DNA from 4 places in the Hahella aquimaris genome. Region 2 is predicted to be linked to each of the others. Evidence: predicted binding sites of a transcription regulator. Region 2 holds the regulator's gene; each other region holds the start of a gene.
The links. Region 2 encodes sigma-54, which starts transcription at its own class of promoters, with help from an activator protein. Its sites were predicted from a motif close to TGGCACNNNNNTTGCTNT; they were not measured.

Region 1 (7,277 bases), 3.1 Mb from region 2:
AAGCCGAGGACTTTGCGACTGAGGACCTTATGGTCAACAGACTGGCTTCCCACGAACAGGCTGTCTGGATGTTGGGCAGCCTTCTTGAGGAGTAATCCTCACCCTATCCCACCCAAACGATACCCTCCGCATTTATCCTACCTTCCTTTTTTTTGGCCACTCCGGTGGCCTTTTTTATGAGTAGAGGACAGTGGAGCGCTGCGCCGTCTCAGGGTTAAAACCGGCACGATTTCTGCGTTACTGGTTAGGTTTGCAGGACGTAGAGGGGCTTCGCCCACATCGTTGAAGTTGTTGTATGAACAGATTAAGGATTAAGCAATGGACATAATAGAATTTGAAAAAGCCGTCGACATTGTATGGTCTTCCATTCAGGAATGGGCGGAAACCGCACTGGCCAACCTGCCCAGCGCCATCGTCGCCCTGGTGTTTTTCTTCCTGTTTCTATACATCGCCAAAGCCCTATCCAACCTGACCCGACGGGTGCTGACGCGTTCATTGGACTCAGTGGAAGTGGCCAATCTGCTTTCCACCATCGTGCATATTGTATTGGTTGCGATCGGCGTCTTCGTCTCACTGGGCTTTGTAGGATTGCAGGGCACTGTCACCTCGCTCCTCGCCGGGGCCGGGATCATTGGTCTGGCGCTGGGTTTTGCGTTTCAGGACCTCACCGAGAACTTTATCGCCGGGATATTTATGGGCGTTCGCAAGCCATTTCGGGTGGGAGATATTGTGGCGACCGCAGATATTATGGGAACCGTAGAGGCGATTAATCTGCGTAATACCCATATCCTGACGTTTTCAGGGCAAAGGGTCATTCTTCCTAATAAAGCCGTATTCACCAACAAACTGACAAACTACTCCATCACCCGTCAACGCCGCCTCGAAATCCAGGTCGGCATTTCTTACGCCGACGACATCGACAAAGCCGCCAAAGTCATCACCAAAGCCATCGACGCTCTGAATTTCAACCGTAACGGCACGGAAACCCAGGTATTCGCCACCGGGTTCGGCGACAGCAGCATCAATTTAGTCGTGTGGTATTGGATCGATTATCCCACCGGAAAAGTGGACTTCATGACCGCCCAGCACAAAGGCGTCGTAGCGGTGAAGAAAGCGCTGGACGAAGCCGATATCCTCATCCCCTTCCCGATCCGCACACTGGATTTTGCGGCGAAAGGCGGCTTGCAGCTTGATCAGATCATCAGCGCTCGCACTGAAGAGATGGAGTCCTCGGCGGCTTAAGTCAGCATGCAGGGAACAACTTAAAATTGATAGCCGTCCTCTTGAGCCTCTAATCCACTGATATGAGGACGGCCGACTCAAAAAGCAAACTCAAGTATATCTTCACTGCCTTGATAGATTTGTAATAAGCCCGATTTCAATTCCTCGAACCTGTTGAAGCCTTCCTTGAAGTAAAAGTGCATCGATTTACCATCCGTCATCTCTACACGAATACCATCGTTGGCGACCACGCATTTCTTTATGCAGTTAAATCCGCCATTAATTTGATCATCAAACTCAAAATAGATTCCATCCTCGGAACCAGTATCCTCAGTCAACCCTCTCTGCCAGAGAATATATCTATCACCATAACCCTCTACAGCCACAATTAGGACATCGTTTTCAACCGTAACAATCTCATATTGGTTGCTCATGATGTAGCCCACCCTTAATTCATTGACTTACTTCCAACAACCGGCGCAGTTTATGCTCCATGCCCCGGCTATATTTATCTGTGTATGCTTTAAACTCCTGAATATCAGCAAGCCATTTTGCTATATACCCTGCATGAGCCTTACTGGATTCCGTTTCCATCAACCACAACCTTTCATACTCACGAATCCTTCCCTTCAGTGAATTATATTTTTCGTAGCAGGGCTCACAGAGAACTTTTCCGTAATAATCTTTTTTCAGCACCTCTATCTCGTACTTTTGTTGCTCCGCAGACCAGATAGTCGTCTTTTTACATTTCCTGCACACATACTGACTGTCGTAATAAAAATCAAATAGTGGGTTATGGAAGTCATGAGAGTTTTTTATGGTTTCAGGCCAAAGCTCTTTATTCGCCTTTACTCTATTCGGTTTTATTTCAGACATACTAAAAGCACATACAGGTTACTATGCATATTGATCATCAACCAGATATTAGGAATCAAGCAGCAGCTCAGCCATAGAGTATTTGCATTCATACCCCATTTCGACAGAGTCCCATCGTATAGAGCCGCGATGCATCCACAGATAATGTTCGGTATTACACGGGGAAACTCTCTCTCCATTGACGAAAGGAAAGATATCTATTTCTTCAATCCTTTCGCCATTTCGCAGTCCAAAATAATACGAACCAACCACTTCGACCTTCATTAGCACAGTATCGGCGACCAAACCATAAAACCGGAAATAAAAGCCTGGATTAAACTCATCCGGCCAGAGCTTTCGTATTTCGAGCTTGCATCCCAAACGCTCACTTAGCTCGTCCAGCTTTTCTTTAGCGGTAAGTTCAATGTCCACTTATGTTAATCCGTCCTATTCAGCATGATTGTTGCCAGAAAGCATAACGACTCGCACGCTCACTACCGTTACGCATTACCCAAAGCGAACGTCTTTCACTCTCTTTTTGAGGTTACCCAGAGCAAACGGTGCTTGGAAATAATCGCATCAATCTTACCTTCTTGCGCCAATTGCTTTAAGCCGTGATTGAAGTCTTGGGAGGTTTTCATAAAGTTCTTCGTTTTCCTGGAGAACATCAGGTATTGATTTTCCACTTTGATCGGAGGGTCGAGCCAGATGAACTTGTTGGCGGAGTCGGGAAATTCCGTGTTGATAATATACTGCCCCATAAACTTATCAATCAGCACAAGATCAATCCAGCCGCGGGAGAGGCTAAGAAGATTCTGGCGATCTTCGGTGACCTCTATGGTATCCAATCTGGCCTGTTCAAACTCAGGGGGATTCACATAGCCCCGCACCACGCCAATTTTGTATGGCTGTAAATCAATCAGTGCGTCATAGGAAATATGACGCTCTTTCAGTGCGTAAAAGCCTAGTTCGTTAGCTGGAAGAGGGTCTGAATACTCAAACCACTGCTCCCTGTTTTTTCGATACCACCCAGTGTAGACCCCATCAAAATCCCCCGCCTGCGCCATACCATACGCCCTTTTCCAGGGTAAAAACTTCACTTCCACGTCATACCCGACTCGTTGAAAGGCGGTGAAGATAATCTCCGTAATAAACCCCTTACTCTCTAAATGCTCACCGTAATAAGGAGGGTACTCGGTCGCGGCCAGCACCACTTGGCGCTCCGCCGCTTCAGCGACGCGGAATAAAGCAAGACAGACTACTAGCACGATAACGCTATAGAACAGATTATTAGGCCTCACTCGATTAAAGCAGCGCCGCAAACAGGAGTCTCTTAGGAATAAAAGAGGCTTGCTGTGGCGTTTGGCTATGCGCTGATTACTGAGTGGAAGGGTCATACCAGAGGGCGTTTTTCGCTTATGGTTATTATCACCAATATAGCAGTAGTGGCGATTTTTTCGTACGCGCCTGACACCGACACAACTGATCCGCCAAAGCGATACCAAGCGCCGAAGTCGGCTTTACTCAGGTAATTAGCAGACCTAAAAGAGGCGCTCGCTCCAGTCGATCAAGCTAACCCAATACTTTGTAAGTTCTGCAAGCCTTTTACCCAAGATTACCAATCAAACGAGAGAGTTGCGCAATATTGCGACAATATGCGCATAAAAAGCGCTAAAATCCGTAAAAATAACTTGGCACGCTTCTAGCAATCTCTTAAGTGACAACGAGGCATAGAGACCTGTTACCCGGTCTCGAAAGAGAACCGGGACTTTAAAAGATAGAAAAGGAGATCGTTATGAAGACGCCAAAAACTTTTACGAAGAAACCTGCTTATGCTGCTCTTATTGCTGCGACCCTGGCTGGCGCGATGACCGTGGCCCCCGCTTACGCAGCTGGCGATAAAGTTAAAACGGAAGAGACTGTTAGTCAGCAAGCGGAAGAGATGAGTGCAGATGCGAAGAAATATTTCAAGGACGGTTGGACTGAAGGCAAGATTGAAACCGCCATTTTGTTCAACGAGAACCTGAGCGCGTTCGAAATTGACGCATCCGTAAACGGCTCCAACGCGACCCTGGTGGGAACAGTCAGTTCAGAGGTGGAGAAAGAGCTGGCGGAACAGATCACCCTGAGCGTAGAAGGCGTCAAGGATGTGGATAACCAGTTGCAGGTAGCCTCCACACCGGCCAAGAAGGAAAACGCGGATAACGAGAGTTTTAAAAGCTCCGTGGCTGACGCCACTATTACCGCTAAGGTAAAAATGAAGCTACTGGCCAACGAGTCGGTCGCCGGTCTTGATATAGATGTAGATACAGAGGGCCGCGTGGTAACGCTGAATGGCGCGGTGGATTCAGAGGCTGAGAAGGACCTTGCCGAGAAACTCGCCAGCAATGTCGACAATGTGGATTCCGTTAAAAACAAGTTGATGATCAACTAAATAACTGCATTCCATGCGCATAGACGTCAACAGGGCCCGAAGCCTCACGGCTTCGGGCTTTTTTCGCTGTCAGAATGATAACAATCAGATTTGCTTCAAAGCCCATATTGGACGACAGTTCCGCGTCCCGGCTTACCACCGGACCGTTGCGCCTCGCACATCCACATGGATAAATGGCCCGTGGTAGCTATTGGCGGAATATACGCCCAAACCGCCAATGAAGGATTTGTACTCCGGCGTTTCGGCAAACTGCTCAATCAGCTGCGCCAGATATTCTGCGTCGTTCTTGTCGACTTTACCGTCCTTATTCAGGTCATCCATTTTACCGTCTTTGGGGTCCTCATCGATAAAGACGTCCGCCGCTCCACCCCACTGATGGCGACTGTACATGGCGTTGCGAATGGAAGTGTTGTAGTACGGAGTGCGAAAGCCGCTCATAATAACGAACGATGAAACCGGCACACCCGCCACATTCACCTGCTCTGTCAAATACTCCAGCTTGAGCAGCAGCTTTTCCCTCAGCACCAGAAACTTGGGGAACTCTGAGGGTTGCCGACATAGAAACTGTTCCAAACGATAATTTGGCGTCAGTTCGATATCCAGCATGTCCTTGGTGACTTCGAGATAACCGGGAGGCGGAAGATAGATAGCCTGATTGAGATAGGCCTCACTAGGATAGTGACCTATCTGATAGCCATTCAACATCCCCTCTTCAACTTGGTTCGCCGGCACCAGAACAAACAGGTTCAAGGTGATTTGCGCCCCAGTGGATGGCCTGCGAATGGTCAAGCGACTGACCCCGGGATGCGCAGGAGCGTTCCAGCGATAACGATCGCCCGGCTCCTTGACGACATCGCCCTGGCCGCTTATTTCAATCTGCTCGCTCTCCGGCAGATTAATTTTGAAGACAAATTCTTCTGACGCCTGTAGAAATGCGGACATAACCCGATAGTCACTGGTTTCGCCTTTGAAGCTGATACTGAAGTCGACTTTACCGGGTTCAAATCCAAAAGCACGGGTCATCAGCAGACAGAGCGTAATGACCGTTAGTGCTCTAACCATTCATTATCCTCCGGCGCCAGCGTCTTTCCTTCAAACGCCATCTGCAGTCGGGCGTCTCTTCCATATACATCCTTACGGAATTGCGCTACGCCGGAGTCATCCATCCAGGCGGTCCAGTATTGCAGATGCACTGGAACCGGGCTCGGTAAACGCAGTGTCGTCGGCTCTCCCGACGCGAGTATTTTGTCCAGCTCAATGCCGGTTTTTCTCTTACTGCCGATCAAGGCAGCGGCTAATTCCAGGGGCCGCTCCAGACGGATGCAGCCTGAGCTGAAGGCTCGTTGTGATTTATAGAACAAGCTTCTGCTCGGCGTATCGTGAAGATACACATTAAATTCATTGGGAAACATAAACTTGATACGTCCTAACGCATTCATCGGGCCCGCCGCCTGTTGCAGCCGATAGGGGAACTTGCCGCCTTTGACTTCTTCCCAGTTAATGGTTTCCGGGTCGAGCGCAGCCTCTTCCCGTCCCCAGCCTTTGTATACCCTGAATCCCATTTTGTTGATAAATTCCGGGTCTTCGATAAAACGCTCCAGCATATCTTCTTCGGCAATCTGGGTGGGCACCTCCCACAGTGGGTTCACCACCAGATAAGTCATCAAACCACTGAAAGCGGGCGTGCGCCGGTAAGGCTTACCCACCACCACACGCATGCTTAACTCGGTGCGGCCGTGATCCACCAGATCCAGGCGGTAATCGGCGATATTCACCACCACATAACGGTCGCCCAGATTCGTTGGCGTCCAGCGACGACGCTCCAGATTGCTGCGCACCTGTTCGATACGCTCGGAAATCGGCGTATTCAGCATCGCCAGGGTTTCTTTTCCTACGATAGCGTCCGGTTTCAGGCCATGACGCTGCTGGAAAAAGCGAACGGCTTTCACCAGGCCCTCATCAAAAAGGGTCTCATCATCGCCCGCTGAGGTATCGATCACAGGCCGTTCCATGTCGCCGCTGGCGATCAAGCGACGGCGTAATTCAATGACTCGCGAATCAGATTGTCCAGGCCGCAGCGTCGGACCGTAGGACACCATGGGCCAACCGCCTTGGGCTTCCGTTTCGCGCAGATCCGTCAGCAGTTGCGACAGACCTTTGTACACTTCCGGCGTCGGCACCATGGCGTTCATATCCTCCAACAGACGATCCTCTGCAATCGCCTGATAGAGGCGAGGCGCCAGTTCGCCGGTTGTGCGCTCTTCACGCCAGACGGAATCGATCGACCTGGGGTCGAAGCGGCCGGTCAGACGGTCGCTGGACAGCGCCACCATGGCGTCCGTCAGTAATAACTCCAACTCAAATGCGCGCCCAAACGTTTCTGGCGCAGCCCGATATTGACCCAACAGCTCTGACAACACCGAGGTGTGGTATCTTTGCGACGGCAAGCCTTCCTGATCGGTATGCTCCAACGTCCTTACCAATGCATAGGCGCGCTCCGTCAAGGTTTCATCCGCAAACCAAACGGGCTTGTATAAACTCATATCGTAAATCTGCCGGACTTCGGCGGGATGCAGCATTTTTTGCTGAGAGGGAAAAGATAATGGCTGGCCGGCGGCCCACTCCAACAATTGCGACGGCAAGCCTGCGATCGGGCTCGCCTGGGTCATCGTCACCCACAGGGACAAGATGCAACACCATGTCCAGCGTGGTAATACAGACGTCACTTGGTTCTACTCCTTAAGATTCAGCGGTCTTACCAGATAGA
Region 2 (7,277 bases):
AACTGCTTATCAAGCAGGACACCTTGAAACTGCGTGGAGATGTAGAGGTAAATGGCGCATCCAACGACGGCGCGCCGATTCTCATGCAAACGCAAGCGCTTGACTACAACAACAAGTCACGCTTTATCAGCACCGATCAACCCGTTAAGATAACTTCAAATATCAATCAGTTAACCGCTGTCGGAATGGAGGCGGACATTGATAAAAAGCTTATTGTATTACTTTCTCAGGTAACCGGCGTTTATGCACAACCCAAGTAAACTATTCACCGTGGCGCTGTTGCTGGGCTTTATTTTCGCCCCGTTAAGCCATGCTTTGGACCTTCTTAACGGCAGCGATGAACCAGTGCGCATCAAAGCCGGTCGCTGGGAGAGAGACGGCCAGAAAGGCATCGACACCTATATTGGCAATGTCGTCATTACCCAAGGCAAATCCAGCATTGAGGCGGACAAAGTCATTTTATACACCGATGACAATGGCATCAGTCGCTTCCAAGCAACCGGCAAGCCTGCTCATTTGGTGCAGTTTGACGAAGAAAAACAAACTGAAACCCACGCTTACGCAGAAAACATGGACTATGACCGCAGCCAGAGTAAAGTCGTTATGCGTAACCATGCGCGCATTCTTCAGGACAACAGCTCAGTGGAAGGCGAAGAAATCATTTATTTCACAGACAAGCGTTTAGTCACGGCAAAGGGAGCCTCATCGGGCAATCAAACCGAGCAGGTTGAAATCATCTATCATCCGCCCAAATCTAATAAACAATGAGCACCCTCACTGCCAGAAATCTGGCCAAGGCCTACAAAAAACGGCCTGTTGTAAAAGATGTGTCCGTTGAAATTCGCAGCGGCGAAATCGTTGGCCTCCTCGGACCTAACGGCGCAGGAAAAACCACCTGCTTTTACATGGTGGTAGGACTGATCCCCAGCGACAAAGGCAGCGTATTCATTGACGAAGCGGAAATCACTGGCCTGCCTATGCACGGGAGAGCGCGCAAGGGCATCGGCTATCTGCCACAGGAAGCATCGGTCTTCAGAAAGCTGTCAGTGGAGGACAATATCTACGCCATCCTTGAGACCAGAGCAGATCTCAGCCGCAAGGAGCGCAAACTAAAAATGGAAGAACTGCTACAGGAGTTTCACATCACCCATATTCGCAAAAGCCTTGGCATGAGCCTCTCAGGGGGCGAACGTCGACGCGTGGAAATCGCTCGCGCGCTGGCCACAGAGCCAAAATTTGTCCTGCTGGATGAACCATTCGCCGGGGTGGACCCTATTTCCGTCAACGATATCAAGCAGATTATTGAGCATCTCAAAAAGCGCGGCATCGGCGTTTTAATTACAGATCATAATGTGCGCGAGACCTTGGATATTTGTGAACGCGCCTATATTGTCAGTGAAGGATTTATTATCGCAAGCGGCGCCCCAAGTGATATCCTTGCCAACCCAAAGGTTAGAGAGGTCTATCTGGGTGACCAGTTCAAACTTTAGTTTAACCGGCGGTCTCCATCCCAGATGGACCTCAAGGCTCAAGAGCTTAGGATTAAAGCACCTAATAACTATGAAAAACTCACAAGATCTGTGCCTGAATCGGTGGTAAGCATCAGATGGTTATGAAAACTTCATTGCAGTTAAAGCTGGGTCAACAGCTGACCATGACCCCGCAACTGCAACAAGCAATAAAACTTTTGCAGCTTTCAACACTGGATTTACAGCAGGAGATTCAACAAGCGCTTGAGTCCAACCCCATGCTGGAAGTGTCTGAAGAGGACGAATCACCCAACCACGTTCAGAACGATACGATCAGCGACATGCTCGCCAACAACTCCAGCAAGGAACGAACGCAGGAGTCGGGCATGGATGAAGGGGGGTTCGCTGAAGAGGACAACTGGTCCGACTCCATTCCGAACGATTTGCCCGTCGATACCGCCTGGGATGATGTCTTCCAAAGCGGATCAAGCAACTACAGCGGCGGCGAGGATGACGAATACGACTTCGAGTCCCGCAACAGCAAAGGCGAAACCCTGCAAGACCACCTTCTCTGGCAACTCAACCTTACCCCCATGTCCGACATTGACCGCATGATCGCCGTAGCGATTATTGATGCAGTCAGTCCTGATGGTTATCTCTCCCTCACTCCCGATGAAATTCATAGCGGTCTGCAAACTGAGGGGGAAGAAGAAATTGAGCTGGACGAAGTATGCGCAGTTTTAAAACGTATCCAGCAATTCGATCCTCCCGGTGTCGCCACCTGCAACCTGCAGGATTGCCTGCTGAGCCAGCTGAATCAACTGCCGAAAGACACCCCTTGGCTAGGTCAAGCCAAGCTGGTGGTCAGCCACTACATCAATCTGCTTGGCAACCGCGACTACGCCCAACTAATGCGTCGCAGCCGCCTGAAAGAAGACGATCTGCGGGAAGTACTAAAGCTGATTCAAAGTTTGAACCCAAGACCGGGCGAAGGCATTCAGGAAAGCAATACCGAATATGTGGTTCCTGACGTTATCGTCAAAAAAAACAATGGCCGGTGGCTGGTGGAGCTGAATCCGGAAATCGCCCCCAAGATCCGCATCAACCCTGGCTATGCGGGCTTGGTGAGACGCGCGGACAACAGCTCAGACAACACTTACTTGCGCGATCAGTTACAGGAAGCGCGCTGGTTTATCAAAAGCTTGCAAAGCCGTAATGAAACTCTGTTGAAAGTCGCTTCACAAATCGTCGAACATCAGCAAGGATTCCTAGAGTACGGCGAAGAGGCGATGAAGCCGCTGGTGCTGCACGATATTGCGGAGGCGGTGGAGATGCATGAGTCAACCATTTCCCGGGTGACCACCCAGAAATATATGCACACTCCTCGCGGCGTATTTGAGCTGAAGTACTTTTTCTCCAGCCATGTCAGCACAGACACGGGTGGCGAGTGTTCTTCGACCGCTATTAGAGCTATTATCAAGAAGTTAGTTGCGGCGGAATCACCGAAGAAACCATTGAGCGACAGCAAAATTGCTGCGCTGCTTGGCGAACAGGGCATCAACGTCGCCCGTCGCACGATCGCAAAGTACCGGGAGGCGCTTTCCATTCCGCCTTCCAATGAACGTAAGCGATTAATTTAAAAGGAGGAATACAGGTATAAGACTTAAATCAAATAGTCACAAACTGGATGTGCTAGTATTTTTCATGGAAGTGCAAAATTCATAATGCACCGTATATTGGCATTAGGAGCAAAGTATGCAAATGAACATCACCGGACATCAAGTCGAGTTAACTGAAGCACTGAAAGATTACGTTAACAACAAGTTCGACAAGCTCGAACGACACTTCGACAGTATCAGTAATGTCCAAGTTACGCTCTCCATTCAAAAACAGCGTCAGATTGCAGAAGCAACCATGCACATAAGCGGCGCTGACCTGCATGCCAATGCTGAACACGAAGATATGTACGCGTCAATTGACGCACTGGTGGACAAATTAGATCGCCAGATCCTCAAACACAAAGAGAAGCACGTTGATCGGATGCACGGCGCATCCGCCAGATAACAGAACATGGCCCAAACCACACTAACTATTGAGTCAATTATCTCGCCCGCCCTCACACGCTGTGGGGTGTCGGGCTCGAGTAAGAAGCGCGTTCTCGAATATATCGCCAATCTGATTGCGCAACATTTTCCATTTTTGGACGAGAACGCCATTTTTACCAACCTGATCTGCCGTGAAAGACTCGGCAGCACTGGTATCGGCCAGGGCATCGCAATACCCCACTGCCGCCTGGAAAACTGCGACCGCATCATAGGGGCCTTGATTACACTCAAGGACAAGATCCCTTTTGACGCCATAGACAACGAACCCGTAGACCTGCTGTTCGTTCTGATCGTGCCTCAGGAGGCCACCAGCGAACACTTGGACCTACTGAGCCAACTGGCCCAGAAATTCAATGACCGTCGCTTCTGCGAACACCTGCGCGACTGTGACAACGACGAAACCCTGTTCAGGAGGGTGCTGGAGAAATAATCCAGCTTCGATGGAAAGAGGAAGACATGAAGCTGATTATCGTAAGCGGTCGTTCAGGCTCCGGAAAAAGTACGGCGCTCCATGTCTTGGAGGATATGGGTTATTACTGCATCGATAACCTGCCTATCGGTCTCCTCTCGCCTCTCACCCAAGAGGTGCTGGATCAGGGGAAAACCCAAAACCAGCAGCTCGCCGTCAGCATAGACGCCCGTAATCTTTATAGGGACTTATCGGACTTCCCGTCCATTTACGCCACTCTGCAAGCGCATAATATCGATGTGGAAATCATCTATCTTGACGCTAATGACGCCACCTTGATCAAACGATTTCATGCAACGCGTCGCAAGCACCCGCTCAGCAGTAAAAGCACATCGCTGAAAGAAGCCATCGCCAAAGAGAAGCAGTTATTGGAGCCAATCGCCACCCTGGCGAACCTCTACATAGACACCAGCGACCTCTCCATTTACCAGTTACGAGATCAGGTAAAGATCAGGGTTATCGGACACAAAACCCAAGAGCTGGCTCTGCTCTTTCAGTCTTTCGGCTTCAAGCATGGCGTGCCGTCGGATTCCGACATGGTGTTTGACGTACGCTGCCTCCCCAACCCCTACTGGGACACCGCACTGCGCGGCTATAAAGGCACTGATCAGGAAATCATTGAATTCCTTAAGCAGCATCCGGAACCGGAACAGATGCTGCAGCACATCATCAGCTTTCTTGAGACCTGGATTCCGCACTTCCAGAACAGCAACCGCACCTATATGACGATCAGCATCGGCTGTACTGGCGGGCAACACCGCTCCGTCTATATCTGCGAGTGCCTGGGAGAGCATTTCAAGAAAAAATATGATAATGTCCAAGTGCGCCACAAAGAGCTGGCGCAATAAGGTTTTAACAATAAGAAGCCACTGTCGCTTAACAATTAAACCGGCCTGAATCCAACATTCAGGAAATTTCAATCTTTTATATTCATCGCGCCCCATGATCCAGGAACAAGTCACTATTATTAATAAGCTTGGCCTGCACGCCCGAGCGGCGGCCAAATTCGTGTCCACCAGCGGCCGATTCGCCAGTAAGATCAGAGTAGCCAAAGAAGGCCAGGAAGTTGACGGAAAAAGCATAATGGCGGTCATGATGCTCGCCGCCAGCAAGGGAACGCTTCTCACTTTGAAAATAGAAGGCCCGGACGAAGAGGAAGCCTTTCACGCCATCAAGGCTCTGATCGAGGACTATTTCGGAGAGGGTGAATAACCCTAATGCTTTCGGGGCGCTTCGCCCCATCCCTTCCAAACATACCAGACAATACAAACCGCTTGAATAAAGTAAGACAATTCCCTGATTTTCCTTAGACTATTTTTCGTCTTAACTTACACTTTATAGTGGGCTCGCTTATACTGGCGCCACAACGGCGCAGAGCCCGTCTCTGTATTTAATCCGGCAATTTCCTCGCTGCCCGTTGCGGGCCGCCCTAAACGCGGATGTAAGTCTATGCCTCAAGCGACCGAAAAAAGCACTGCCAAGGTCCGTATGCGCTCCATTGCGGAAGCGCTGGAAAGCGGGTCTTTGCAGCAGGTCGCGCGCATTCTGAACGGCGGCCTATCCCCCAGCGACATCGCCCACTTACTGGAATCGTCTCCGCCCAATGAGCGGAAGTTACTCTGGCAGTTAGTCGATGACGAACTGGATGGCGAAGTTCTTCAATATCTGAGCGATGAAATTCGTTCCGACTTCCTCAGCGAAATGAATGCTCAGGACGTTATTGAGATCGCCGAAGACTTCGAAGTCGACGACCTCGCCGACTTGTTACAGCAATTGCCGGAAGCCGTCATCCAGGAAGTCCTGGAGACCATGGACGCTCAGGATCGCCAGCGCCTGGAAGAAGTACTGGCCTATCCAGAAGACTCCGCCGGCGGCCTGATGAACACGGACATGATCACCGTGCGTCCGGACATTACCGTCGACGTTGTGCTTCGCTATCTGCGCAGCCACAAAAGTCTGCCCAACATGACCGATAGCTTGCTGGTGGTGAACCGAAAAGATGACTTTATTGGTGTACTCCCTGTCACCACACTTTTGGTGTCCAGCCTTAGCTCCACCGTGCGAGAGATCATGCGCACGGATGTCGAGCCGATTCCTGCGATTGTTTCCGATAAAGAGGTCGCCACCCTGTTCGAACGCCACGACCTGGTTTCAGCCCCTGTCGTCAATGACAAAGGCAAACTCGTAGGCCGCATCACCATCGATGACGTGGTTGACGTTATCCGCGAAAACGCCGACCACGAAATCTTAAGTATGGCGGGTCTGGACGAAGAAGAAGATATGTTCGCCCCCATCATGAAGACCGCTAAAAGCCGCGCAGTCTGGCTGGGGATAAACTTGATCACCGCCTTTCTCGCCTCGGCAGTCATTGGTATTTTTGAAGCAACCATTGCAAAAGTAGTCGCTCTGGCCGTATTAATGCCCATTGTCGCAAGCATGGGCGGCATCGCAGGCAGCCAGGCGCTCACATTGGTAATCAGAGGGATGGCCACGGGCAAAGTCAGCTCGAGTAACATTCGCTGGCTGATGAACCGGGAGTTTCTGGTGGGAGCCTTTAACGGCTTGCTCTGGGCTTTCGTGGTGGCGACCGCCGCCATGGTCTGGTTCAACGACGTCACCATTGGCGTCCTGATCGCTTCAGCGATGCTGATCAACCTGACCGTGGCCGCCATCGCCGGTACCGCTTTACCATTGATACTAAAAACCCTGAAAATAGACCCTGCTCTGGCTGGAGGCGTCATCCTAACCACAGTCACGGACGTGGTCGGGTTCATGTCATTTCTGGGACTCGCCACAATCGCCTACGCCTGACCAGGCGCAAGGGCGAATGCCTGTCTATCCTTATCTTACTTGAGCGCTGTGTTACCATTTTAGTTTCCGAGAATTGATTCGAGCATTTCAATGAACCATTCACATCACGACGACGATTTCGAAGACGATTACTACGACGAAGAGGATCTGCCTCCCAGTAAATCCAGCCGTAAACGGGCCATGGAGGCGCTGCAGCAGCTAGGGAAGAGGCTGACGGAACTCAAAGCAGACCAACTCACCCAGCTTCCGCTAACTGATCGCTTGCATGAAGCGATACACACCTATAATAAAATCGGCAGCCATGAAGCCAAACGCCGCCAGTTGCAATTTATCGGTAAACTAATGCGGGATGTAGACGAGGAGGAGGTTCGCTCATTTCTCGACAAGTTCGACCTGGGCTCCGTACAAAAGGCGGCTGAGCAT
Region 3 (7,277 bases), 2.3 Mb from region 2:
AGGTTTATTACTCCGTCGAAGTGCCTGAAGGCGCCAAGCAGCTTTCCGTCAAGATTGAAGGCGGCCGCGGGGATGTCGACCTGTACGTCAGAGCGGAAGAAGAACCGACGTTAACAGAATATGATTGCCGTCCCTACAAGAATGGCAATGAAGAGGTTTGTGACGATCTGGTGGTGAGACCTGGCGTGTATCATATTATGTTGCACGGTTACTTGCGTTATAGCGGCGTGACGTTGACCGCCTCTTATGACGATGACTCGACTGATCCAACAGATCCAACAGATCCAACAGATCCAACAGATCCAACAGATCCAACCGATCCAACCGATCCAACTGATCCAACTGATCCAACTGATCCAACTGATCCAACCGATCCAACCGATCCGACTGATCCAACCGATCCGACTGATCCAACCGATCCAACTGATCCAACTGATCCAACTGATCCAACTGATCCGACCGACCCAACTGATCCAACTGATCCAACCGATCCAACCGATCCAACCGATCCAACCGATCCAACCGATCCAACCGATCCGACTGATCCAACCGATCCGACTGATCCGACTGATCCGACTGATCCAACCGATCCGACTGATCCAACCGACCCAACTGATCCAGTCGATCCGGACGATCCTGGATTTCCGACAGATCCAAATGACCCTAATGATCCTAACGAGCCAGGTGAACCAACCGATCCGACGGACCCAACTGATCCGACAGATCCAACGGACCCGACCGATCCCGCTAATCCAGACGATTGTGAGCTGACCGAATCGCAAAAAGCCCTGTTGGAAGCGCATAACCAGGCGCGTAGCGAGGGCCGTAACTGTGGTTCAGCCTACTTCCCGGCTGCGGAGCCGTTGGTGTGGAACTGTAAGCTGGGCGCAGCGGCGACCAAGCACACTGAAGATATGGTGAACAACAACTTCTTCAGTCACACCGGTTCTGACGGTTCTCAGGTAGGCGACCGCACCCGTGCGGAAGGCTATAACTCCTGGCGCGTAGGCGAGAACATCGCAGCGGGTTATGAGTCTACACAGCAGGTTATGGCAGGGTGGCTGAAGAGCCCGGGTCATTGTTCCAATATCATGGGAGCGGAGTACACCGAAATGGGCGCGAAGAAAGTGAGCACGTCCTCGGCCAGTTATCCGCATTACTGGACCTCCGTGTTCGGCGGAGAATAAGTCCAGCCTTCACACCGCGCCGCCTGGATTTTCCGGCGGCGCGGTCTTTTTCACTTGTTCTTACTCCCTTTCTGAATACCCGCCCTTTGCGACGGTCACTCCAACGATAAACGCGCAATTGACAACGAATTTTTGTAAGATCAGAGCCTGAATCGCGCAAAATTTCATTGCCATCAACCCAAAATAATAAGCGCTGCGCCATGCCTGACAAGCTGTCCACCCACGAGTATTACGACCTGCTAAACCGCGGAGCCTGGTTTCGCGCTATTCCTGAAGACTTAAAGTCAGACCTGCTGAATCTGTCGCAAATGAAAGCGCTTCGAACGGGGGAGTTTCTGTTTCGACGCGGCGACAAGCCTGCCGGTATTTACGCTGTGGTGAAAGGTTCGTTAAGAGTCACTGGCGTCAACGAAAGTGGCAAAGAGGCGATTCTGGCCTTTGTGGAGCCCCCCAACTGGTTTGGAGAAATCGCCCTGTTTGACAGACTGGACCGCACTCACAGCGCCCTGGCGGAGACCCCGACGACCTTGTTGCATATGCCGCAAAAAGGTCTGGAAACACTGCTGGCGGCGAAGCCGCATTTCTGGCGGGACTTCGGTGTGCTGCTTTGTTTCAAATTGCGCCTGGCGTTTCGCGCGGTGGAAGACGCCACGCTGCTGCCGGCGCCTTTGCGATTAGCGCGCCGACTGGTGGTGATGGCGGAGGGCTATGGCGACTTCAGCGGACAGGCGCGACGCGTGATACACATTCAGCAGGAACAATTGGGGATGATGCTGGGGGTGTCCAGACAGACGGTTAACCAGATATTGAAAGAACTGGAGCAGAAAGGGCTTATCGCCACGTCCTATGGTGAAATCCAGATCCTGGATATGGATGAGCTGAAGTCACAGGCAGGCATGCTGGAATAGCGCAATCACCATTCGTAGCGGTCAATGCGTTCGCCCTGGTATGGCGCCACGGGGCAATTCACCACAATGTCTGTACGATGAATTTCCAGCTTTCCCTGACTCTCCGCCACGAAAACCTGCTCCTCAGATTTCAGTTCCACGGGAGTAACGCCGGCTTTCCAGACGACCTCATACATTAGCCATAAGAGGCTGTATTGCATATTGACGCTTTGCGAATCCAAAGGCTCTGGCGCGGAGGGAAATATGCTGGGCTGCTCGAAGTTTCGGATCCGATAGACCCTTTCCAGAACGGTACGGACCTGAGGCGGTTTGGGGTAATCTGGGATCGCGTCTTTCAAGCGGGGAGCGTAATTAGCCTGCATTTTCTCCGCCATATCTTGATCGGAGACGTCCGTGGTGATGTAGTAGACGCGCTCGCCGTCGTACCAGGCGGGATGCACCGCCAGATTAATATAGGCGTTGTGTGCATTGGTATATCCCTGTCCCGCACAGCCGGGCAGGGCGAGGACGAAGACCCATATGGCGGTGCGCAGCATGACCAACTCCCTTGTTCGCATTCCTTTTCAGTGTAGACAAGGACGCGCTATTACGCCTGAATGAGAGTAAGGGTAGAAAACGGAGTCGTGTCAGGGACCCTCGTAAGAAATAGGTTTGACTTCAAACTCCACGGAAATCGCGCCGCCATCGGCAAGGTTCAGGGTGACGTTGACATGGTCGCCGGGAGTCAGCGGTCGTTGACGTTGCATCAGCATCAGATGCATGCCGCCGGGGGCGAAAGTGACATGGCTTGCCGCCGCCACATCAAGACCTTCTCCCATATGCTGCATGCTCATCTGACCGCTGTCGTTGACAGTCTGATGCATCATGACATGACCAAAATCCGCGCTTTCAGCGCCTGTTATAGTGATAGTCTGGTCAGATGAATTATTGAGGGTGAAGTAGCCCGCCATGGGAATGGTTCCCGGCGTAAAACGAATCCAGGCGTCGCTGGTCTCAATCGTCTTTTCCCCTTCATTTTGCGCGGAGACAAGAACTGGCGAGGATATCAGGGTGGTGGCGAGAAGAGCTTGGATCAGGCTTTTTTTCATCATCATTGAGAGATATCAAGTACGGTCACAGTATTGAGGCGGCTAATGATCTGGGTATTCAATCGGAGTTCAAGCCTAACACAGGGCGCTCACTGAGAAAATGTAGCGTTAACGCGGAGTTATGCGTCAAATTGTCGCTGGACAATTTCTGATCCGAAAGGCACACTGCGCGGCCATATCCTTCCCATCATCAACGCGAATGAGGTTTTGACGTTGCAGTTCAAGCGTTATTGGGTGCGGGGCGCAGCATTGCTCGCCTTGGTGTTGTTTTTGGCGTCGTTAAGCCTGTTGCGACAATGGTTCCCCAGCACGGCTTCTCTCGATATCGATCAATTCAAGAATATTCATTATATGCAAGCCACTGAATGTGCGCCTGGACAGGGCGAATGTCAGGTATCCGTAAACGAAGGCGATGTACGTTTCTCATTCGGTGATGAGCCAATTCATCCTTCGCGGGCGTTTCCGATTCGTCTCCAGTTACAGGGTATAAACGCGGAGCGAATCCGAGTCGACTTTGAGGGGGCTGATATGTACATGGGGTTGAATCAGGTCAAACTAACGCAAACTGCTAATGGCGTTTATCAAGGCGAGGGCTATCTGCCTGTGTGTATTACCGGGCGTATGCAGTGGCGAGCGACTGTCTTCATCGCCAGAGAAAGCGACACGCTGGCGCTGGTGTCGGAGTTTGTCACGGAGTAAGTAAAAACGTCCCTGTTCGGTTGTAGTTGGGAGTGGTGTAATAAGAGTGTAAAAAAACTCTACACTCTTCGCTGCGCCCTACACCTGTCACCCTGTTCTTATCGACTTACTTATACGAATCTGCAGAAATCAGGCTTTTTTACGACGGAGGCCCAGGCTCACCAAGCCTAATCCTAACATTGCCAACGTGCCAGGTTCCGGAACGCTTAAACCGCCTTCAATCACATCGTTAGCGCAAGTGGCGGCCCAACGGAGTCCCAGTGAGGTGGAAGAGCTCAGGTCAGTGATGCCCAAATCCGCAAGAGTCAATGTATAAGACAGGACGCCCATAGTTCCGACGGTGTTGCTGACGCCACTTAAATCTACACTGGAAGTTTCGCCGGCTACCAAAGTGGCTTTGCTGGTGTTAACGGCGACTTCCTGATTTTTTCTAACGCTGCTGCTAGTGCCGGAACTGACTAGCTGATCCATGTAATCAACCATGGACAGGCTGTAGAGATCGCCGGTAGAAGTGTCTAGAGCAAACTCCCATTTTTCACCATTGGTGATGTCATCGTCTTTGTAACGATCCGCTGCGTTGCCGAAGGGACTCCAGCCATCGACGCTAATGAATAAGTCACCATACTTGTGTCCGTACGAATCCGCGCCTTCGAAGAAGTTGGTGAATACGGATACATAGAGGTTGTCGCTGTCGTAGGTGACTTCCATCCGATCAACTTGATAAACATTGGGATCGCCAAAAACGTCGCCGTTGTATGAAAGGCCTGCCCCGTTGTAGCCATCGTTAATAGTGACTGCGTGTGCGCTGACTGCGGCTACGCTCAAAGACAGCGCGGTAAGGGCGTGCTTTATTTTTGAGGTCATAACCAACTCCTTTTCTTTTAATTTGTTTAGTTAGGTCTGAGTACATCACCGCTTTCTCACGCATTGGCTGTGCCAAAAATAAATTAACCTTATTTTTCAATGTGACAGATAGTCATCGAATAGTCCGTATTACCTAATCCGTAAAATTTACTGACATACAAAGGGGGGAGTCTGGGAAAACAGACATATCAAGACGCTTTATGATGCTTCTATAACTATATGAAAAATAGAGAATTAAACGATGTTCATAAAATGGCGGGGCGCTTTTACATGTCAGTGAGATCGGACAGGCTAACCCGGTTTTTAGAGGGTGGAACTATAAAATAGCTGACAACTGTTCGTTATATCGGACATCTGCGCTGGCGTGGTCGAAGAGAAAAGCGGCGCTTAGCGCCGCTTAAATAACCATCTGGTACTTGTCAGGATGACGGAGAAAGGTTTTACAGGCTGGGCCAGGTTTGCACGCCGTCCACTAAAATGCTCGACTTATCCAGGCCATAACAGAACTGGTCGCCGCCAGACGCATAGTACTTGCGGGGCGCCACAGGCAGGCTGAAGGAAGCGACCTGGGCTGACGCCTTGGCGCTGAACGGCAGCGCCCACATGGACAGGTAATCCCGGAAATCCAGGCCCGTGGCGTAGGACGCCGCGACGGTCATCCAGTCGTTGCTGTTGATGCTTTTTGCTTCCGCCAAGCTGTATTGAGAGAAGCCAAGATTGCTTCTCGCCGCCGACCAAGTCTCTTCGCTAGCTAATGCCGCATTGAAGTTGCGGTCGAGGATGTGCAGTCTGGGCAGCAGGTTCCAGCCGTCATTCAGTTTGCCCTCGCCCTGAGCGGTCATCATCATCTGTATGGTAATGCCCGCGCCGTTGGACCAGCCGGTTAACTTCTGGCTTTGCACATAGGCTTGAGGGTCGGATTTACTGACGGAATCACGCAGCACGTTGAACATGCTCTCAAAGGGCAGTGACTGACAGCTCGGATTTTTGCCGGTATCAAGGTAGTAATGCGACTTCGAGTAATAGGAATATGGATTGGTGCTTGCATGTCCTTCCCAACCATTGAAGCGGAAACGCCCGCGCTCTAGGCCATGTCCTAATTCGTGGATGTCGCCGTGCCCGATTGGGCTGAACTCCCAGTAAGCGTCATAGGGATTGCCGGAGCAACCGTAACCGCAGGTGGCCTGATCCGCATTCATGTGCTTCACGATATCGATATGCTCTATCTCCAGGCTATGCGCCGCCGCGAAATCGTGTATCTCCGCCACTACGTCAATGCCCGGGCCTTTGAAGCCGGCGAGAACATGAGGGAAGTTATGAATGTAACGCATGGTTCCCGCCGCTAAAGCTGCGCCGGTTTTCCAGTTTTCGTCCTGCATGGACTTACGCATTTTGTCTAGCTTGGAGTGCACTTCGAAGCCCGGCGTTACGAGTTCCGCCCAGTCATAGTCGCCCTGAGCCAGGGCCTGCTCGAAGCTGGCGTTATCTTCTTCGCCGTTCCAAAAGGGATGTTCGCCCACGTTCTCGAAACGGAAAGAAACATTTTTACCGTTGCTCCCAAACTCAATTTGCACAGGGCCTCCGTAAGTGGAGGTAAAGGTAATGCTCTCGCCGGACTTGATACAGAACTTCGGCGTCTGCAGGAATTTCGGACGGGTATATCCGTTCTTCTCAAACTGATGGGTGGCGCCGGAACGCTGTGTGTTGACAAAGATGGACGTGGCGACGTCGGCGTTGTCCAGGCGTGTCACTTTGACCGTATGACCGGGCAGGGCGTAGACGCCGGCGGCGCGGAAGTAACGTTTGCTTTCCATCTCTATGGTTTTAGTGACTGGAGAGACATGGTCGAAGTTGCTGCGGCTGAAGTTGCCCATGTCTTTCTGTGCCGGATTCAGTGCGCGATAGTTGTAGACTGAGTAGTCCGCGTACAGTGATTTCAGGAACGCATTATCTTCCGTCGTAATCTTGTCCATAGGATAGGTGGCGCTGGCGCGGTAGTGGTCGCCCAATAACGCCAGCAACTTCTGATAGCGTTTACCTTCGTTGGCGAAGATATCCGTTTTACTCTTGTCCAGGTTGGACATGATACTGCGTACTTCGTCTGCGCCTTCAAAGAAACCGGCCTTCAGGCCGCTGACGGCGGAGCAGTTTTCGCCATCGCAGGCGGACCAATCGAAGGCGTAGTCTTCGCTTTCAAAGTGGGTCAGCATGGTCTTTACTTTCGCAACGCTCTCTGGGATTACGCCCATATCGTCGATGGAGTCATAACCGCTCAGATACAGTCTTTTCCAGTAGTTGTCCTCTTGGTAAGACACGTTAAACAGTGTGAAGAGTTTGCCGCCCAAGCTGGTTAAATTACCGTCCCAGTGTAAATACAGTACAGGCGTTCCCTTGGCCATGGCGGCGGCAACCGTCGCAGTGACGGCGTCAACATCCGCTTCTTCGCTTTTTTGGGAAATAATCAGCAGGTCAGGATTTTCATTGAGGCAGTTCGCCAGCTTGGCGCCATCACAATCTCCCTGTGCGTTGTA
Region 4 (7,277 bases), 2.5 Mb from region 2:
TCCTCTTCACTTGTTTGGGGTTGGCGGGGTTAAGGAGCCTATAAATAACCCATAGTTATCGTAATGTCGCTCTCCAATATGGGCTTAACCTAACCATATACTGATTTTTTCCGACGACTATCGCCCTTCTCCGGGCGGAAGCAGGGCCTATCGCCCTATATCAGCCGCTCTTTCCTTATCATAAGTGAAGGCCGCCAGTAGATATAATCGATTCCTGTTCTTCGCCAGGCCTAGATAGCGGACTTTGTCATAGCCAAACACTTGTTAGATGTAGCGGAATGGATGCTCCACTTTGGCCCGGATGCTGGCTTTAAGCGCCTCCATTCTTTGATGATCTTTACTCAATGTGCGGCGCATGCCTGGACGTTTCGCGATAGATCAGGCGACAGTCATCTTCATCGCCCACTGGGCTGTAACCTTAAAAGCTGAGGGTTATTAACTCAAAGGACAATATAGCGATGACGAGACGCAACATTCTGTCCGCTACCGCACATAAGGCGAATGGGACTTAAGCACTTGGCGAGCCCAAAAACAGCGGGCGCCAATAGATAATCATGTGCAACCTGCTGATGAAGGTCGTCAGAAATGGATTTGCTGCAGTCCTTTCACTCCCAGCGTATCGCGCAGGCTCCGCAGAACTGGGTTATGGTCATCGCCGTGCTCATCCCAAACTTTCAGTAGCGCCTCTTTCCAGTGTTTGCCGTTTTTCAATTGCATCGCGATTAGGGCGTCCATTTGAATGAACGATAGTTGGGCTTGCATATAACCTCCTGGATAACTCGTATCTCAAGCGACTGGAACCGTCCCAGTCACCAGTTATTTAATTTCAGCTTTCATCTTGGGCTCATCCTGCGCCGCAGTCGGTACGATAGCGTACAACCGAAAACAGCCCATGTTCGTCGGCGCACAGACAGGCGCATACATTGGCGTAGGATCAATGAGGAAATGACGGGGTTGGGAGAATCGCCATAGGCGGTTGAACGGCGCAATGCAGACGTGGCCAAACAGCCGCAGACAGGAACGCCCCAGTGACAGGCTGGGTCTGAGTGTAACTAACCATCTCTTTGGCCGCTGGCTTAAACAATGTCAGCCCTATTTATCAGGAGCTTCGAAACATGACATCAAACAAGCGCTTTACAATCTATTTATTGGCTATGTCTTTAGCCTTTTGGGTGGGGTGTTCCACAACCTCAAGCCAGGAAAGCACTGGCGAATATATCGACGACAGCGTGTTGACCGCGAAGGTAATTATGGCGGTATTTAATGAGCCGTCGTTGAAGACCTCGGAAATCAATGTTGAAACCTACAAAGGCGTAGTGCAACTCAGCGGTTTTGTTAACTCCCAAGCCGACATCGACAAGGCCGTCAAAATTACGGGGAATGTGGACGGCGTTAAATCTGTCAGTGCAGCGATGAAACTGAAGTGATCAAACAGGAGCGATGAGCGATTGTCTCCAGCTGGCGCTACAGACGATGCAAATACTTACGGGTATCGAAAGCTGGAGCCTCGCGTAATGCTTGCCGTGTTAGATTGACCGTCACCGTCACAGAGTCCCAATCGACGGACTTAATCCATTTCGGCGCGATTAATACCTGATGCCCTTGCCACCAATTGCTGGTATTCACGACCAGATAACGAATCGCCCAGGTTTGCACGTTAAGCAGCATATTTTCGACATGTCCAATAAAACCGTCGCTGGCCTCAATATGGTAGCGCATGACGGCGTTGGCGCTGCGCAAGTGAATATCTTCCGCTTGTTGTCCATCTTCCGAGGCGGCGCGACCAATGGATGTCTCTTTATCGCCGTCATTGGCATCCGATGTCAGCGCGCCAGGGTACGCGCCACCTCCCCAAAGCCCATCGCCGCGCCAGTAGTAGGGATAGTCGTAATAGCCCATGTAGTGCATTTCATGCTGTCGTGATACCGGCTTGTCCGTGTCGATGCCTGGACTATCTTTAATCTGTTGCTGGCTGATCAGCACCGGTAATGTGCGCTTACCCCAATCCGGGACGCCTATCGAAATGGGTGAGATCAACACTTTGCGACTGGCTAGCCAGCTTCCAGTCTCGACAACGAGATAGCGTACCGCCCATGACTCGTCATCAAAGTAAAAATCCTTGACTTGACCAATCCCGCCGTCACTGGCCCCGATCGCATAGCCCTCCAAATCTTTGATGGTGCGTAGCATTGTCTGTCTCCTGGGTGATAACGGAATACCTCAAACGCCGCCGCTGACACTACGCCGAAGTGTAGGTACATACTGGCTCAGACTAACGCTGACGTCGGTTCGCCAGCGCACACAAGCCACCGCGTCAGGACTTACGTCATTTCCGGCGCAGGCTTTTATATCTATCGCCCCAGCACTTCAAAATTAGCCCGTCTACCAGCACAGACTCTCCTTCCTTATTCCCACATGATGGCGGCATCTGAGTCCACCGCCGCCTTCAGAAGTTCAATGAGCGGCAAAGCCCGATTTCTCAAATTCACCGCCGGCTCCTCGTCATCGTCATCATTTGCGGCCTCCACTGTTGGCGTCGAAAACTGCTCACCTTCAATCGCCCTGGAGAGCCGGTTTAGGGCTGCGGGCGCCTCGGCGGCGGAAATTGATCCAGGTACGGCGCCGCTATGCCCCATGATCTTGAGGAATGTCTGTGCGATATCCCCAAACAAAGTAATGTTGGAATAAGCGTCTGTTTTAAAAGTTACCAGCATAGAGGCGTTCTCCCTTTTATGTCGCCTGGCTCTATTGCACCGCCCTTGCTATTTCAACAAAGTGGCCTTTAGGGGATGTACGCCACCATACAGACAGTTGGTCTGGTTACCACCAATATGAAATAGCGGCCAAAGAACGTCTGAACAGACGTCGACTTGAGGAATCAGGTTATTACTCAAAGTCTTCGGGGTTCACAATCAGCACTTCCACCCGGCGATTGCTGGCTCTGCCCTGAGCGGTTTCATTGCTGGCGACAGGCTGCTGCTCACCATATCCTTGCACCGAAATTTTCTGGGCGGGTATGCGGCCGATTTCCGCCAGAATGCGCGCAACGACTTCCGCACGTTGGCCGGACAACAGCTGATTCATATTCTTACTGCCTCGATCATCGGTATGCCCCGTCACCACAATAGCGGCTCCCGGAAATTCATGGATCGCTTCGATGATTTTATTCACCAGAATATAGTTTTCCCCCTGTATTTCACTCTCTCCAGAAGGGAAATTAAAGCCGTAAGCCCGTATTAACACGTTATCCAATTGCCTATAAACCTCGGCCTCTTTTTGACTGAAAAGCGACTGAATGGCGATGAACTTTTCCTTAATCGCCTGATCCCGTTGCGCTGCATTTTTTTGCTCAGTGAGGATATCCGCTTTTTCGGAGGCCATGTTCAGCGCTCTATCATTTGCTCTCTCCAATGCAACCATCGATGAGGCGTTTTTATTTAAAATACTCACTAATTGCGCGTTTAAATCTTTTACCAACTCTTTATTAGGCAGATTAAATGAGGCATCGCTCACCACAGGAGCGACAATATTTGCTACCTGTTGCTGATACCAAAGCACTTTGTCTTCTTCATTGAAATCCGATTCATCAAAGTGTGTGATCATATCCGCGATATGCTCTGCGCGCAGCGTGTTCCAAAGCGCCTTTTGCGCGTGAGTTTGCGCTCTCTGCGTATCGGTTCTATCCGCGTCCAGGGTCTTTAATGCCAGTTGAAATTCCTCTTGCGCCAACGCCATGGTCCTGGGCGCCAGATCATCAACGTCTCTGCGCTTGGCGGCGGCGATGGCGTCACGGGCCTGATCCACGATATTTCCTTTCAACGCGGCCAGCTCCGCTTTCGAATAAAGCTTGGCGATATCCGAGCGCCCGGCTTTGGCTTCTTCCAGTTTACCTTTCTCGATCAGCCCGGTGAGATTAACCATACCGCTTTCAGCTTGGCGAAAGACATCCGGGGTCACTTTATCCGCATTAGCCGCTAAGGCTTTCTTCCGGGCGGCGAACACCTCATCGAGATGATAGGCTGCAAGTTGAGCGTTTTCTCTGGCTTCACCCAGTGTCGCCAGCCCCTGCTTGGCGAGACTGTCCGCTTTGGAGTCGCCCGCTTTTCCCCGATTAAGAGCGTCCTGATAAGACTTGGAAGCCATACTAAAACGCTGCGGAGAAAATACGTTCAAATCATCAGCTTGCCCTTGCGTTAGCTGGGCATGTAGCTCAGGTAGAACGGGATATTGTTGATAGGCGGCTTGATCGCTAAGCAAGGTGCGACTTGCGCAGCTCGCCAATCCCAAGGTTAATGTGGTCACAGTGAGAAATGCAGTTACTCTTTTCATATCAGAGTCTCCATTTTAAGGGTGGGGGCGACTGCCTCGCGCCACGTATTCAATCGCTATTCGATAAACATGCTTCTTGCGTCGTCGTCAGGCTTGGTTTGCCGTCAGCGTCTTTTCCAATCTGAGGCGAAAAAGCGCTGGTTCTTACAGAGCGCCGCCAGAGATCAGTGCTGAGTGATAATCGTCTGCGCTCTGGACAGCGCTCCTTGAACAGGGAGGGAGGAGCCGAGTTTTCCTGGCATCTAATGTTTCATGACGACATCGGGATCAAAGGTCAGGTCTTTCGTCTCTACTTTTTTTACTCCACGGACGCTCTTGGCGGCTCTCACAGCCGCTATCTGCTCGCCAGCGCTGTGCAGGTGGCCGGTCAATGTCGCCACACTGTCATTCGTGCAAACTCCGATGCTGAGCCCAGGCGCCTTCTTGGCGCAAAACAAAGATAGTTTGACCTTCATGGTTATCCAGCTGTCTTTAATGAAGCTGTTGTCGCCTTTATTCGGGCTTGCCGAATTTGTGGCCGCCATTGGCGAAGCTTCTTCGGCCTCAACATTATTTTTGTCCATGATTGCGTCTCCTGTTACCTGATTCACATTGGAGTGATGAGCATACAATCGAGAACGACGGTGGTCGGTGCGTTATCGCACTTACCCATAGGCTCCGAACTTTGCGGCCCAAGCCAGAAAGTTATCTGACTCGGGTTGTTTGACGACGGGAAAGCGCCAAGCTTAAGAAACCAAGCATAAAGATAGCGAAGACTCCTGGCTCAGGGACGCTCACCCCTCCTTCGATTACATCATTGGCGCAGGTGGTCGTCCAACGCAGCCCCAAAGCCGTGGACACGCTAAGGTCCATGATCCCCAAGTCCGCCAGAGTCAATGTGTAAGAGATAACCCCTGGCGCGCCTACCGTAGAGCTCACTCCACTTAAGTCAGCGTTTGACGTTTCACCTGCCACCATGGTCGCTTTAGATGTGTTAACACTGACCTCCTGATTGTGACGAAAGTTTGTTCCTGGGCCTGATAGTACTAACTGATCCATATAATCGACTTCAGATATGCTGTACAAATCGCTGGTATCCGTATCGAGCGCGTATTCCCAGTGCTCGCCATTGCTAACGTCATCAGCGCCGTAGCGATTTGCCGCTGTGCCGTGGGGGCGCCAACCATTAGTGCTGATAAATAAATCACCATACTTATAATCAAGGGAATCAGCCCCTTCGAAAAAATTCGTAAATACAGAGACATATAAATTAGCGCTGTCGTAAGTTACTTCCATATGAGTGATCTGGTAAACGTCTGGGTTGCCAAGTACATCGCCATTGTACGAAAGACCCGCACCGTTATAACCATCATCAATACTTACAGCCTGTGCGCTGATTGTAGCCATACATAGAGCCAATACAGTTAGTGCCTGTTTTATTATAGCGTTCATAACAATTCCTTTTAAATTTCAAAAAAGATTAGTACAGCGACCATTCCAAATGGCGTCGATCATGCCATTAACATTTACTCATTTATTATCAACACGGAATAAGATCAGCCATAACCTGCAACCTTATATTTAACAAATTTACTGACACAAAACTGTTAAGCTTAGAAAAACAGATCAAAAATACAACAAAAAAGCCTCAAAATAATACATTAAATCGCAGATCTATAATTATATTTCAAATACACATCTAATATTTAAGGATAACAACACCCCATTTTCGATTAAATATTTTGCAACACGCCACGAGCAGAGCTCCTAAGTTCTCTGCTTGAAAGCCCGAATAATGAAAGCAGCCCAATACCCAATAGAGTTAGTCCTCCAGGTTCCGGCACAATCATTTCTTTTGTGACTTCACCGGTAATCTCCAAACCTGTGCTAAACCGATATTGTTCACCAATTGTGAACGTAGCCGCTAACATCGGCATTGATGAGTCAAGTACATCATACTCAAATGACGTTAGTGGGCTGACTGAGTCTAGAAAAAAATCGCCAAGTGTTATTTCATCAAATGTGACAGGATCTAACCCGATAACGTCCTCTGAAAACCATCTTGTGCTGTAGTCAATTGCTCCGCCCTGCGGTATCTGGTCCCCTGGAAGACCCACTGTTGCGTTAAAGCCAGTTGAGTCAATTAAGCTCGCGGTAACAGTGCTACTAGAAAACAACCCCTCCCAGTCACCCGTAGTCGTAATCTCAAATGTTGCCAATCCTTGGTCGATAGTACCCGACATCGCCTGCAAGCCAGCGAGATTGGTATCGTATGTAATTTTCCCTTTTTTATCTTTGAAATCAGCTAGCGTTAGTGAGCATTCGACAGCCCCTTTACATGCTATTGTGACTTCTCCGCCGCCTTTTTTGGGAAGCTTTATGCTTTCGCCTCCCCGAAGCGTAACAGTTGCTTTGGATTTGTCCTTTGAAGTCCAGTCCTGAGTAATTAACGCGCCATAGGAGGTTAACGGATGTCCAAGAAAAAGAAAGGCGCCTGTATACAAAAGCCATGAGTTTTTTCGAGACGCCATTCTATTCCTACCTAGCATAGGCAATGCAGTATTATCTCTCCCATTAACATGGTGATTTTTTTGTTCTTCCATCGAGACAGACTCCATTCATTGATAATGATTAAATGTTAAAAGGATAATCTCCCCCTCTTAAAAACCCATTCTTAAAGAAGGAAGTTTAGTTGCTAAAGCATATAAAATGGATCAGGCAATTACGGGATTATTTATCAGGTTTCTCCCCATAAGATATAAGGAAATCCCTTGCCCTGAATTCAACCATTAAATGCGCAACCATACATTAGGCCTGACGCATTTCTGGATCGCGTTAAACGCTCTTGTTTTTGGTGGAACTCGGGGCGGAAATAATCGCAGCGACCACGATGCCGCCTTCCGGCATCATCAGCCCTTGCTTCTGCAGTTGTTTGTTCACTTCTTTGAAAAGCGCTTTGCTCAAACCGT

Region 1: a site for sigma-54 is predicted at 3,769-3,786, ahead of O5O45_RS15025 (BON domain-containing protein). Genes of this name have one in related genera too.
Region 3: a site for sigma-54 is predicted at 4,804-4,821, ahead of O5O45_RS11750 (PEP-CTERM sorting domain-containing protein). Genes of this name have one in related genera too.
Region 4: a site for sigma-54 is predicted at 5,810-5,827, ahead of O5O45_RS12395 (PEP-CTERM sorting domain-containing protein). Genes of this name have one in related genera too.

The regions. Positions count from the first base shown of each region.
Region 1 is NZ_CP132203.1:3,394,450-3,401,726, forward strand. It holds gene O5O45_RS14995 (Dps family protein) at 1-95, shown strand, start outside; gene O5O45_RS15000 (mechanosensitive ion channel family protein) at 319-1,242, shown strand; gene O5O45_RS15005 (hypothetical protein) at 1,320-1,655, opposite strand; gene O5O45_RS15010 (hypothetical protein) at 1,675-2,097, opposite strand; gene O5O45_RS15015 (hypothetical protein) at 2,146-2,508, opposite strand; gene O5O45_RS15020 (substrate-binding periplasmic protein) at 2,604-3,344, opposite strand; gene O5O45_RS15025 (BON domain-containing protein) at 3,872-4,510, shown strand; gene O5O45_RS15030 (M15 family metallopeptidase domain-containing protein) at 4,643-5,572, opposite strand; gene O5O45_RS15035 (L,D-transpeptidase family protein) at 5,557-7,236, opposite strand.
Region 2 is NZ_CP132203.1:267,574-274,850, reverse strand. It holds gene lptC (LPS export ABC transporter periplasmic protein LptC) at 1-260, shown strand, start outside; gene lptA (lipopolysaccharide transport periplasmic protein LptA) at 244-768, shown strand; gene lptB (LPS export ABC transporter ATP-binding protein) at 765-1,490, shown strand; gene O5O45_RS01375 (RNA polymerase factor sigma-54) at 1,613-3,109, shown strand; gene hpf (ribosome hibernation-promoting factor, HPF/YfiA family) at 3,225-3,533, shown strand; gene ptsN (PTS IIA-like nitrogen regulatory protein PtsN) at 3,540-4,004, shown strand; gene rapZ (RNase adapter RapZ) at 4,031-4,891, shown strand; gene O5O45_RS01355 (HPr family phosphocarrier protein) at 4,986-5,255, shown strand; gene mgtE (magnesium transporter) at 5,493-6,854, shown strand; gene yjgA (ribosome biogenesis factor YjgA) at 6,945-7,277, shown strand, end outside.
Region 3 is NZ_CP132203.1:2,581,105-2,588,381, reverse strand. It holds gene O5O45_RS11775 (trypsin-like serine protease) at 1-1,187, shown strand, start outside; gene O5O45_RS11770 (Crp/Fnr family transcriptional regulator) at 1,388-2,095, shown strand; gene O5O45_RS11765 (DUF7482 domain-containing protein) at 2,101-2,631, opposite strand; gene O5O45_RS11760 (copper chaperone PCu(A)C) at 2,722-3,189, opposite strand; gene O5O45_RS11755 (hypothetical protein) at 3,397-3,882, shown strand; gene O5O45_RS11750 (PEP-CTERM sorting domain-containing protein) at 4,012-4,746, opposite strand; gene O5O45_RS11745 (ImpA family metalloprotease) at 5,187-7,277, opposite strand, start outside.
Region 4 is NZ_CP132203.1:2,767,443-2,774,719, forward strand. It holds gene O5O45_RS12365 (hypothetical protein) at 580-762, opposite strand; gene O5O45_RS12370 (BON domain-containing protein) at 1,116-1,427, shown strand; gene O5O45_RS12375 (PRC-barrel domain-containing protein) at 1,465-2,190, opposite strand; gene O5O45_RS12380 (DUF1840 domain-containing protein) at 2,406-2,714, opposite strand; gene O5O45_RS12385 (OmpA family protein) at 2,887-4,329, opposite strand; gene O5O45_RS12390 (BON domain-containing protein) at 4,572-4,892, opposite strand; gene O5O45_RS12395 (PEP-CTERM sorting domain-containing protein) at 5,014-5,760, opposite strand; gene O5O45_RS12400 (hypothetical protein) at 6,042-6,911, opposite strand; gene O5O45_RS12405 (transposase) at 7,144-7,277, opposite strand, start outside.